DNA from 3 places in the Methylobacterium sp. AC433 genome. Region 1 is predicted to be linked to each of the others. Evidence: predicted binding sites of a transcription regulator. Region 1 holds the regulator's gene; each other region holds the start of a gene.
What was found. The regulator PhoB, encoded in region 1, activates phosphate uptake and scavenging genes when phosphate is short. The targets are predictions, from matches to a motif close to TGTCATNNANCTGTCAT.

Region 1 (3,913 bases):
GACGAGTCCTCACCGGTCCGCATCGCCGTGAAGGACCTGAACTTCTACTATGGCAGCTTCCATGGCCTGAAGTCGGTCAACCTCAACTTCCACGACCGCCAGGTCACGTCGCTGATCGGCCCCTCGGGCTGCGGGAAGTCGACCCTGCTGCGCACCTTCAACCGGATCTACAGCCTGTATCCGGACCAGCGCGCGGAGGGCGAGATCCTCCTCGACGGCCAGAACGTCCTCGATTCCAAGGTCGACCTCAACGAGCTGCGCTCGCGCATCGGCATGGTGTTCCAGAAGCCGACCCCGTTCCCGATGTCGATCTACGACAACGTCGCCTTCGGCCTGCGCCTCTACGAGAAGCTGCCCAAGGCCGACCTCGACGTGCGCGTCGAGGAATCCCTGCGCAAGGCCGCCCTCTGGGACGAGGTGAAGGACAAGCTCAAGCAGTCCGGCATGGGCCTCTCCGGCGGCCAGCAGCAGCGCCTCTGCATCGCCCGCACGGTGGCCCAGCGTCCCGAGGTGATCCTGTTCGACGAGCCGACCTCGGCCCTCGACCCGATCTCCACCGGCCGTATCGAGGAGCTGATCGAGCAGCTGCGCTCGGAATTCACCATCGTCATCGTCACGCACAACATGCAGCAGGCCGCGCGCATCTCGCAGTTCACCGCCTTCATGTACCTCGGCGAGCTGGTGGAATTCGGCCCGACGACGCGCATCTTCATGAATCCGGAGAAGCGCCAGACGCAGGACTACATCACCGGCCGCTTCGGCTGATCCTCGGCAGGCCGGAACCGACCCGCGTGGGCCGGTGGCGGCCCGCGCCAGACACCATCAGGGCGGGCACCGGACAGGAGGCCCGATCGAGGAGCACACCCATGCCCGACCACATCGTCACTTCCTACGACACCGACCTCGAAGATCTGCGCCGCTCGATCTCCGAGATGGGCGGCATCGCCGAGAAGATGATGACCGAGGCCGGAGAGGCCCTGGTGCGCCGGGATTCGCCCCTGGCCCAGGCGGTGATTTCCGCCGATACCCGCCTCGACACCCTCCAGCGCGAGATCGAGGAGCGGGCGATCCTGCTCATCGCCCGGCGCCAGCCCCTGGCGATCGACCTGCGCGAGACGGTGACGGCGATCCGCGTCTCGAACGACATCGAGCGCATCGGGGATCTGGCCAAGAACGTCGCCAAGCGCGTGGTCGCGATCGCCGACCAGGTCCAGCCGCAGAAGATCGTCATCGGCGTCCAGCACATGAGCGACCTGGTGCAGGAGCAGCTCAAGGACGTCCTCGACGCCTATGCCAGCCGGGACATCAAGGCCGCCCTCGACGTGTGGGAGCGCGACGACGCCATCGACGCGCTCTACAACTCGCTGTTCCGCGAACTCCTGACCTACATGATGGAGGATCCGCGCAACATCTCGTTCTGCACGCACCTCCTGTTCGTGGCCAAGAACATCGAGCGCATCGGCGACCACACCACCAACATCGCCGAGACGATCCACTACCTCGTCACCGGCGAGAACCTCCTGGCCGAGCGCGAGCGCCCGAAGAACGACGCCTCCAACTACGCCACCGTGGACATGCCCGGCGCGGCCTGAACCCGTGCCGGTCTGATCGAAAGCGCACGATGAGTACGCGTATCCTGATCGTCGAGGACGAGGAGGCCCTCACCCTCCTCCTCCGCTACAACCTCGAGGCCGAGGGATTCATCGTCGACTCGGCCGCGCGCGGCGACGAGGCGGACCTGCGCCTGCAGGAGCAGGTCCCCGACCTCGTCCTGCTCGACTGGATGCTGCCGGCCCTGTCGGGCATCGAGCTCTGCCGCCGCATCCGCGCCCGGCGCGAGACGGAGCGGCTGCCGGTGATCATGCTCACCGCCCGCGGCGAGGAGGGCGACCGCATCCGCGGCCTCGGCACGGGGGCGGACGACTACATCGTGAAGCCGTTCTCGGTGCCCGAGCTCCTCGCCCGGGTCCGTGCCCTGCTCCGCCGGGCCAAGCCCGCCCACGTCGCCAACCTGCTGGTGGCCGGCGACATCGAGCTCGACCGGGTCAGCCACCGCATCCGCCGGGAAGGCCGCGAGATCCATCTCGGGCCGACGGAATTCAAGCTCCTCGAATTCCTGATGCAGAGCCCCGGCCGGGTGTTCTCCCGCGAGCAGCTCCTCGACGGCGTCTGGGGCCACGACGTCTACATCGACGAGCGCACGGTCGACGTCCATGTCGGGCGCCTGCGCAAGGCCCTCAACCGCCCGCGCCAGAGCGACCCGATCCGCACCGTGCGCGGCTCGGGCTACTCCTTCGACGAGATGTTCGAGGCGGAGGCCGAGTAGCTCAGCCGAGCAACTCGGCCGAAGGGCCGGCCCCCGAACGGCCGATTGCGGTCGGCGCCCGGGTTCGCCCTCAGGCGAACAGCATGGTGTCGGTGGGCAGGTGGACGGTGAAGCCCTTGCCCTCGTCGACCCAGTTTGGGCCGGCGGCGCCGTGGTTGATGCCGTTGGCCTCCTCGGCACTGCCAGCGAAGTGATGCTGGCCGGTCTGGGTGTTGTAGAAGCGCTCCAGGGTCAATCCGCCCGACGCACTCGCATCCGCGTAGGCCTCGAAGGCCACGCCCTCGTACTTGTAGCTCGGCGCGGTCTTCAGGACCTGGTCGCGCTCGGCGACGCTCGTCGTGAAGAAGTGGGCGTTCGAGACCGTGTCGAAGAACCGGAACACGTCGACGGTGTCGGCGCCCTTGGCCGGAGTCGCCCAAGGGGTGCCCTCGTAGGTGAACCACGGCAGCGTCTGCTGGATCTGCAGCTTCTCCGCCGTGCTCGTCGTGTAGAAGTGATCGCCCGTATGCGTGTCGTAGAAGCGGTACACCGCCGTGACGGCGCTGGTGACGGGGCTGGCGGTGACGGGGGCCGCCGGGGTCGCCACGACCACCGCCGGGGCGCTCGGCGCGCCGTAGAGGGCCTGGATTCCCGCGATGTCGCCGGCGCCGAGGGTGGTGATGGCGGGATTGAGGATCGCGTTCATCACCTCGGGCTTGGCGTTGTAATGGTCGAGCCCGAGGGCGTGGCCGATCTCGTGCAGGGCGACGACGGCGAGGTCGACGTTCTGGTTGCTGATCACGCGGGCGCCGGAGGCGTGCCAGCCCTCGCCGCTGTCGAAGGTCACGGCGGCGGATTGCATGCGCTGGCCGCTGTAGGAATAGTTGGCGTAGCCCAGGGTGTTGCCGAGGCCGTCGATGCCGCCGAGGGTGAAGTCGATCTGGGCGGTCGCCGTCGAGGCGACCTGCTGGAACGCGATGTTCGCGGCGGTGGCCCAGGTCGCGAAGGCGCCCTGGAGGATGCCGAGGAAGGTGGTCGGGATCGTGCCGTCGACGGCCCAGGTCACGGTGCCACCGCCCGTTCCCGCCGCGCCCGCGCCCCAGCGCGGACCCTCCAGCGCATAATCCCCCATCGGCTCCCCTCCCGTCCGTTCGGGCCAGGGTCGGTCGGAGAGCTTACGATTGCCTTAACCGCACCCGCCGGTGCGGTCCCTCACACGATGCTGCGCACGACGCCGCCGTCGACGCGAAGCGCCGCGCCGCTGGTGGCGCTGGCGGCCGGGCTGCAGATGTAGGCGACCATGCTGGCCACCTCCTCGACGGTGGCGAGGCGGCCGATCAGCGAGGTCGGGCGATGCTCGGCGACGAAGGCGCGGCCCGCGGCGTCGAGGTCGACCTCGCCTCCCGTTCCCGCCTGCCCCTGCGCCATGCTCTTCATGAACTCGGCCACGCCCTCCGACAGGGTCGGGCCCGGCAGCACGCTGTTCACGGTGACGCCGCTGCCGGACACGGTCTCGGCGAGGCCTCGGGCGACGGCGAGCTGCGCGGTCTTCGTCATTCCGTAATGGACCATCTCCACCGGGATGTTCACGCCGGATTCGGAGGAGAT
Region 2 (3,913 bases), on a different contig from region 1:
GGCCATCTGCCCGTCGGCGCCGATGCCGACGATCTCGATCCGGTTCTCGTTGGTGTTCTGGATGTAGAGGCTGCCGGTGGTGCGGTCGTAGGCCACCACCTCGGCATTGGCCGCCGCGGTGGTGGCCGGGTCGTTGGTGGTGGCGTAGCCGCCCAGGCGGACGAGCTGCAGCGCGCCGGTGGGGGAGGGCGGTGTCGTCGCGGTCGCCCCCTGGACCCCCTGGAGGGAGGGCGCCGCATCGAACACCGCCACACCGTTGATCACGGTGGCGGCGTCGTCGTTGACGATGGTCCCGACCGCCTCGCCATCGGCGATCGTGGCGCCGACGACGTTCGTCACCCGCAGGGCGAAGGTTTCGTTGGTCTCGAAGGCCCTGTCGCCGGTCACCGGCACGCTGAAGGTGGCGGAGGTGGTGCCGGCCGCGATCGTCTGCCCGGTCAGGGCGATGGCGACGTAGTCGGAACCGGCCCGGGCGGTGCCGTCGGCGGTGGCGAGGTCGAAGGTGACGCCGCCGGCCGGGGCGGGGGCGCTGAGCGAGACCGTGAAGGTCAGGCCGGCCGTGCCCACCTGGCCCTCGGTCACCTGCGCATCGGCGATCGACAGGGCCGGCAGGGTGGCCGACGCGCTCAGGCTCGAGACCGCGATGTCGTCGATGCCGATCCACTCGTCGCTGCCCACCGCGTTGGCGGTCAGGATGCGAACCTGAAGGCCCGCCGCGCCGTCGGCATCGGCTGGAAGGGCGACGCTGACGGGGGTCACCTGCGTGGCGCTGCCCTGGGTGCTGGCATCGGCCACGAAGCCGGCCGGCAGGTTCTTCCAGGCGCCGCCGTCGGTCCGGTACTGCAGGGCGAGGGGCTGGACGGCGTTGTCGGCCGAGCCGTCGATGTCGCGGGCGTTGAAGGCCACCGTGATGTCCCGCCGCCCGGTGGCATCGAGATAGAGCACCAGACTCGGCGCATCCGCCGTGCCCGAGCCCTGCAGGGCGATCGTCGGGTCGGCGAGCTCGAACTCGGCGACGCCGCCGGACCCCAGGGTGGCGGGACTGGTCTGGTTGGCGACGACGTCCGCATCGTTCGGCAGGGCCGAATCACCGGTGAGGCCCTGCGGGTCGGTGCCCGTGACGGTGGTGAGGTCCTGACCCAGGTACCCGACGATGGCCGGCACCCTGCTCCAGTCGTCGTTCGTCGTGATCGCGCCGGTATCGGTCCAGGCCTGGAGCAGGGGACCGTTCGCGAGGACGTGCGGCGTCGTGGTCATGCGGACACTCTGAGGAGGCGGACGCGCCGGTGACCGGCGACCTGGTCGCGAGCCCGCGCGGCCGGTCGGCGGCGCGCGAGCAGACCGCCCCTGCCGCGGGCTTCACGCCACCGGTAAGGACGTCCGCTCCGCCGCATCAGGACAGATCAGGCTCTGGCAGCCAATAGATCCGCCACGTGACAGATCGATGAAAGCAAATCGAACCCACGATCTGCTCGCCGATCAGGTCACGGCAAAGTAATTTCCGATCGTGATCAGCATTGATCCTCGTGTTTTAATCCACCGTCCCGGAGGTTTTTTCCTGCGGCGGTTCGCGGGGGCGTCCGGCCCGCCGGCGCCTTGACGCGCCGCGGCGAAGTTCGCCACATCGGCCCGACACTGGAGCCCGCGGATGACCACATCGCCCTACAACCCGCCCTGCGGCGGCCTGCCGCCCCAGACCGCGCTGATGACCGGACGGGCCGTGTTCACCGAGGCCTACGCCGTCATCCCGAAGGGCGTGATGAGCGACATCGTCACCTCCGTGCTGCCGTTCTGGGAGGGCACCCAGGCCTGGATGCTGGCCCGCCCGCTCTCGGGCTTCTCCGAGACCTTCGCGCAGTATCTCGTGGCGCTCGCCCCCGGCGGCGGCAGCGAACGGCCCGAGCCCGACGCGGAAGCCGAAGGCGTGCTGTTCGTGGTCGAGGGACGGGCACGCCTCCGCCTCGACGGCCGGTCCCACGACCTGACCCCCGGCAGCTACGCCTACCTGCCGCCCGGGGCCACCTGGAGCCTGCGCAACGACGGGGCCGGGCCGACCCGCCTCCACTGGATCCGCAAGGCCTATGCGCGGGTGCCGGGCATCGAGGTGCCGCCGGCCTTCGTCACCCACGAATCGGAGATCATCCCGGCGCCGATGCCCGGCACCGACGGCGCCTGGGCCACGACCCGCTTCGTCGCCTCCGACGATGTGCGCCACGACATGCACGTCAACATCGTGGCGATGCGCCCGGGTGCCTCGATCCCGTTCGAGGAGACCCACGTCATGGAGCACGGCCTGTTCGTGCTGGAGGGCAAGGCGGTCTACCGGCTCAACCGCGACTGGGTCGAGGTGGAGGCGGGCGACTTCATGTGGCTGCGCGCCTACTGCCCCCAGGCCTGCTACGCCGGCGGCCCCGGCCCCTTCCGCTACCTCCTCTACAAGGACGTCAACCGGCACGCCCCGCTCGCGCCCTTCCGGGCGGCCCGATGAGCGGCCGCCGGATCGTCGCCGCGCCGCTGACGGCGGAGGCCTTCGCTCCGTTCGGCACCGTGATCGACAAGGCGGCCGTCGCGCCGCGCCCGATGAACGCCGGCAAGGCCCGCCGCTTCCACGACCTCGCGCAGGTGCGGGTGGCGGGCGAGGACGGGCACGTGGTCATCGGCTACGTCGAGGCCGAACCCTACGGCCTGCCCCTCGCGGTGAGCCTCGTCGAACGCCATCCGCTGGGCGCGCAGGCCTTCCTGCCCCTGAATGCCGCGCCGTTCCTGGTGGTGGTCTGCCACGACGAGGGCGGCCGCCCCGGCCGGCCGCGCGCCTTCGTCACCGCGCCGGGCCAGGGCGTGTGCTACGCCATCGGCACGTGGCACGGGGTGCTCACCCCGTTCGGCGCGCCCCAGAACTTCCTCGTGGTCGACCGCGGCGGCCTCGGTGCGAACCTGGAGGAATACGTGTTCGACGAGCCGTGGACGATCCACGGCCCGCATATGGTCTGACAGGCCTCACGCTCGGCTTCTGCGGCGCACGAGGCCCCCCGGCCGAGACCCGTCCGGCCTCGGCCTGGGGGGCATGAGAGGTTTCGGAACACGGTCGGCCGGTCGGAAGCCGTCTCGACGCGGGGAAGGGCGCCCGGTTGAGGACGGGCACCCCGGTCTGGGATCGGTGCCGCCTCACCAGCGATGGTGCCAGCCCGCATGGCGGTAGCCGCCGTGCCAGCCCCAGGGATAGCGATAGCCGACATGGCGGTAGCCGCCCCAGCGATGCCAGCGGGGGCCGTACACGATCGGACGGACCACGATGAGGCGGTAGGCGACGTTCGGACGGCAATATCCGTAATGGCCGCGATGTCCCCAGGGTCCGCACCCGTCGCGCGCCTCGGCGACGCCGGTATTTGCAGCAATCGCACCGAGCGCAAGGATAGCTGCGCCAGCAAGTTTTAATCGCATTCGCATCTCCTCTGTTGCGATGGTCCATAAATACGAAAATTTTCAGGATAGCTGTAGATCTATAGGCTAAATTTTTGTAAATAAACGTATCAATCAATCGATCTTGAAGAACATTCATCTTCTCTGACACGATCGACAACAGACATGCTCTTGCCGCACGGAGCCTCAATCGGTCCTGCGCGAGGTCCAGCGCCCCGAACAGCTCACCGGCCCGGACAGGTTCCGGAACCCGGATCCGTCCGAGGCCCGCAGCAGGCCCTCGACGGCCACGCTCGCCAGGCCGCTGCGGATGGTGCCGACGATGCGGCCGTCCGATCCGGCCCGACCGGACGCATCGACGCCACTGCCCCCCGCGTCGTCCACGACGCCGTCGCGGATGACGATGGGATACCGGTACGGACCGGTGCAATTGCCGTCGTCGACGGTCGCGGTCACCGACCAGTTTCCATCGAAGCGCGTGGCGGCCTCGGCC
Region 3 (3,913 bases), on a different contig from region 1:
GCCCGAGCCGGTCGTCGCGGTGGGGATCGACCCCGGCATTGTAGAACACGATGTCGGGGCGCAGCGCGTCGAGCAGCGGCCCGACATGGGCGGCCAGCACCGCGAGGTATCCGGCATCGTCGACCCCGTCGGGCAGCCCGACATCCCGGTCGCCGGCGATCTTGCGCGTCGGATAGTTCTTCTCGGCATGGATCGACAGGGTGAAGAGGTCGGGCGTCCCGCTCAGGCAATCGGCGGTGCCGTCGCCCTGGTGGACGTCGCAATCGACCACCAGCGCGCGCGCGACGGTGCCCTCCGCGTGCAGGGTGCGGGCGGCCACCGCGACGTCGTTGAAGATGCAGAAGCCGGCACCGGTCTCGCGCCGGGCATGGTGGCTGCCGCCGGCGGTGCTCCCGGCGAGGCCGTGGGCCAGGGCGAGGCGGGCCGCCAGCAGGGTGCCGCCCACCGAGGCGCAGGAACGGGCGACGACGGAGGCGCCCACCGGCAGGCCGATGTTGCGCTCGATCTCGCGCGAGACGTCGAGGGCGAGCACGGCCTCCACGTAGGCGCGGTCATGGGCGGCGGCGAGAAGGTCGGCCCCGGCGGGCTCGGGCCGGGCGAAGCCGTCCGGGGCCAGCCCCTGCTCGGCCAGGAGCTCGGCCAGGCGCCCGTACTTGCGCATGGGAAAGCGGTGTCCCTCCGGCAGGGTCGCCTCGTAGGCCGGATGGAAGACGATGGGCAGGCTCATGTGGACGGGTTCATCGTGATGCGCTCAGGCCAGATCCGCGATCAGCCGCTCCGCCAGGGCGAGCCCGCTGTCGTAGGCGGCCTCGATCCGCGGCCCGAGGCAGCCGTCGCCGGCATAGCCGAGGCGCTGGGCCGGATCGTAGAGGCAGGGCGCGCCGCAGGTCTCCTCGACGAAGGCGTAGCGCCAGCGATGGGCGCGGGCCTGGAGGGGCGTGACGGGGCCGCCGAAGAGCTCGCCGATGGCCGCGAGGAGGCTCGCCCGCACCGCCTCGGGGGTTTCCTCGAGATGGGCCTTCGACCAGGCGGGCGTGGCGTGGATGGTGTAGGCCGGCGGCGCCTCCGGGCGTCCGGGCTTCACGCCCTCGCGGAACAGCGCGGCGATGGGTCCGGTCGCGGGGCGCAGGACGTCGCCCGGGACGGACGGCTCCGCCTCGCAGGCCAGCATCAATGACCAGCAGGGCGCGTAGCGCGCCCGCTCGACGCCGGGCAGCGCGCACCCGCTCGCCGCGAGGAGGCGCAGGGCCTGCGGGCCGGGCACCGTCAGGACCACCGCGTCGAACACCCGGTCCGCGCCCACCTCTGCTTCCGCTTCCGCTTCCGCCAGGGCGACCCGCCAGCCGTGCTCCGTCCGGGCCAGCGCGGTGACGGTCCGGCCAGCGCGGACGTCGAGGCCGGCGAGAAGGTCGCGCACCGGCGCGGTCATGTCGGGCACGGCCGTGACGGTGCCGTCCGTGTCGAAGTGCGCCACGAGGCCGCGGGACTTCCAGTCGTCGAGGCGGCGGCGGAAGGCGGGGCCGTGCGCCCGCATCACCTGCGCGCCGTGGTCGAAGCTGAGGCCGGTCTCGCGGTCTCGGCGGTTCGCCATGCGACCGCCGGGCTGCCGGCCCTTGTCGAACAGCGCGACGGAGAGGCCGGCCTCGTGGAGCCGGCGCGCCGCGCTCGCCCCCGCCATCCCGGCCCCCACGATCGCCACCTGCGCCGGTCCCGCCACGCACGTCCCCCCTCGTCGTCCGAGGCTGTCATACGACTGAAGCAGCGCGGCTGTTAGGGGCGCTGTGCAGCCGGAGACGCGACGCGGTGTCCAACCCGCGCCCGGCCGCGTTCTTGGAGCCTCGCGAGCGGGAGACGTCGCGAATGTGGGATCAGGCGTTGCGGGAGCTGTCGGAGCCGGGCGCCGCCGTTGCCCTGGGACTGTGCGTCGCCCTGACGCTGGTCAACCTCGTCGGCATCACGGTGGCGGCCCTGCGGATCGGACGGCGCAACGGCGCGTCGGTCTTCCCGAAGGACGCCCCGGTCTCCCTGGTGCGGCCGGTCTGCGGCATCGAGGCCTTCAGCGAGGAATTGCTGACCCGCGGCTTCCAGCTGGCCCATCCCCGTTACGAGCTGATCTTCTGCGTGGCCGACGGGGCCGATCCCATCGTCCCCCTCCTGGAGCGCCTAATGGCGGCCCATCCGCGGGTGCCCGCCCGCCTGATCGTCGGCGACGAGCGGATCAGCGACAACCCCAAGCTCAACAACTGCGTGCGTGGCTGGGAGGCGGCCCGTCACGACTGGGTGGTGCTCGCCGACTCGAACGTCGCGATGCCGCCGGACTACCTGCAGCAATTGCAGGCGGCCTGGCGCCCCGATACCGGCCTCGTCTGCTCGACGCCGATCGGCGCGCGTCCCTCCGGCCTGTTCGCCGCGGTGGAATGCGCCTTCCTCAACACCCTGCAGGCGCGCTGGCAATATACCGGCGAGGCCCTCGGCCTCGGCTTCGCCCAGGGCAAGAGCATGCTCTGGCACAAGCCCTTCCTGGAGGCGCGCGGCGGCATCCGGGCGCTGGCGGCCGAGATCGCCGAGGATGCGGCGGCGACCAAGCTCGTGCGCGCGGCGGGCGCCCGGGTCCACCTCGTGGCCGCTCCCTTCGACCAGCCCCTCGGACGCCGTACGCTGTCCGAAATCTGGTCGCGGCAACTGCGCTGGGCGCGGCTCCGGCGGGTCACCTTCCCGCTGTTCTTCGCCCCCGAGATCGGCTGCGGGCCGCTCCTGCCCTTCGCCCTCGCCCTCGCGGCCGCGCCCTCCCTCACCCTGGCGGTCCTTCTCCTGGGGCTCACGGGACTGTGGTACGGGGCCGAAATCGTCCTGGCCGCCCGGGCGCGCTGGTACCGGCATCCCCGGCTCCTCCTCGCCTTCCTGATCCGCGACGCGCTGATCCCGTTCCTCTGGATCGGCGCCTGGATGCGCGGCGCCATCGTCTGGCGCGGCAATCCGATGGACATCCGGACGAAGGCGCCCGAGCCGGCTGGCCGCAAACCCTGGCGCCGCCTGCGGCCGCGCGCCAGCGCCGCCTGATCGCGGCGCCGGGCGGACCGTCCTCGGCTTCCCCTGCGCCCTCCTCACGCGGCGGCGCCGGGGTGTGGCGGAGACCTGCTTCGTCACCTCGATCCCGATGACCCGACCGCGCCGCGCGAGCCTCCTCGCCGTGAGAGACCCGGCGCCTTCCGGAGCGGCCCGAAATCGGGTTCGGGCGGGAGCGGGCTTCGGCCTGGCGGCACGCTCCATTTCCAAAACGAGACCGGCGATCCAGAATGCCGAGAGCGCCAAACGGGCCAGCACATCTCCCGGAGCCACGACCGCCATGAGCGACGGACCGATCAAGGGACCCGCCTCCTACTTCCCGTCAATCGAGAAGACATACGGGCGACCGGTGGCGGAATGGCAGGAACTGCTGCGAAAGCGGCTTCCCGCCAAGCACATGGACTTGGTCGCCATGCTCAAGACCGATTATTCGATGGGCCATGGCCATGCCAATGCGCTCGTGGCGCACACCCTGGCGGCCCTTAAGGGGTAGGCGATCGACGGTCGCGACCGCGGCTGCGACGGCCGGCCTCCGGACTCGGCGTGTCGGCGAGCCGATGGTCCGCGAACCGCCTCGACGGACGCTCGCGCCAGGCCCGGAGTGCCGATGTCAGCCCAACCCTGATGCCACCCATGAGAATCGCGATCCTCGAAGCCGGCACCCCGCCGGAGCGGCTCGCCGGCCGCTATCCGGGCTATGGCCGGATGACGGCCGACCGCCTCGGTTCCGGGCACGATCTCACGGTGTTTTCGGTCAATCGCGGCGACTGGCCCGCCGATCCGGACGCCTTCGACGCCACCCTCGTCACCGGTTCGCCCGCGGGGGTCTACGATTCTCTGCCCTGGA

Region 2: the regulator PhoB is predicted to act here: its motif matches at 1,434-1,450, upstream of AC0IWM_RS21255 (ExeM/NucH family extracellular endonuclease).
Region 3: the regulator PhoB is predicted to act here: its motif matches at 1,744-1,760, upstream of AC0IWM_RS05205 (ceramide glucosyltransferase).

Annotation. Positions count from the first base shown of each region.
Region 1 is NZ_CEEDBN010000001.1:636,453-640,365, forward strand. It holds gene pstB (phosphate ABC transporter ATP-binding protein PstB) at 1-765, shown strand, start outside; gene phoU (phosphate signaling complex protein PhoU) at 867-1,592, shown strand; gene phoB (phosphate regulon transcriptional regulator PhoB) at 1,622-2,326, shown strand; gene AC0IWM_RS03110 (matrixin family metalloprotease) at 2,397-3,437, opposite strand; gene AC0IWM_RS03115 (SDR family NAD(P)-dependent oxidoreductase) at 3,518-3,913, opposite strand, start outside.
Region 2 is NZ_CEEDBN010000020.1:33,426-37,338, forward strand. It holds gene AC0IWM_RS21255 (ExeM/NucH family extracellular endonuclease) at 1-1,257, opposite strand, end outside; gene AC0IWM_RS21260 (bifunctional allantoicase/(S)-ureidoglycine aminohydrolase) at 1,649-2,488, shown strand; gene AC0IWM_RS21265 (ureidoglycolate lyase) at 2,485-2,991, shown strand; gene AC0IWM_RS21270 (GCG_CRPN prefix-to-repeats domain-containing protein) at 3,166-3,441, opposite strand; gene AC0IWM_RS21275 (hypothetical protein) at 3,607-3,913, opposite strand, start outside.
Region 3 is NZ_CEEDBN010000002.1:353,338-357,250, reverse strand. It holds gene AC0IWM_RS05215 (histone deacetylase family protein) at 1-727, opposite strand, end outside; gene AC0IWM_RS05210 (NAD(P)/FAD-dependent oxidoreductase) at 752-1,717, opposite strand; gene AC0IWM_RS05205 (ceramide glucosyltransferase) at 1,876-3,060, shown strand; gene AC0IWM_RS05200 (DUF4287 domain-containing protein) at 3,347-3,559, shown strand; gene AC0IWM_RS05195 (glutamine amidotransferase-related protein) at 3,700-3,913, shown strand, end outside.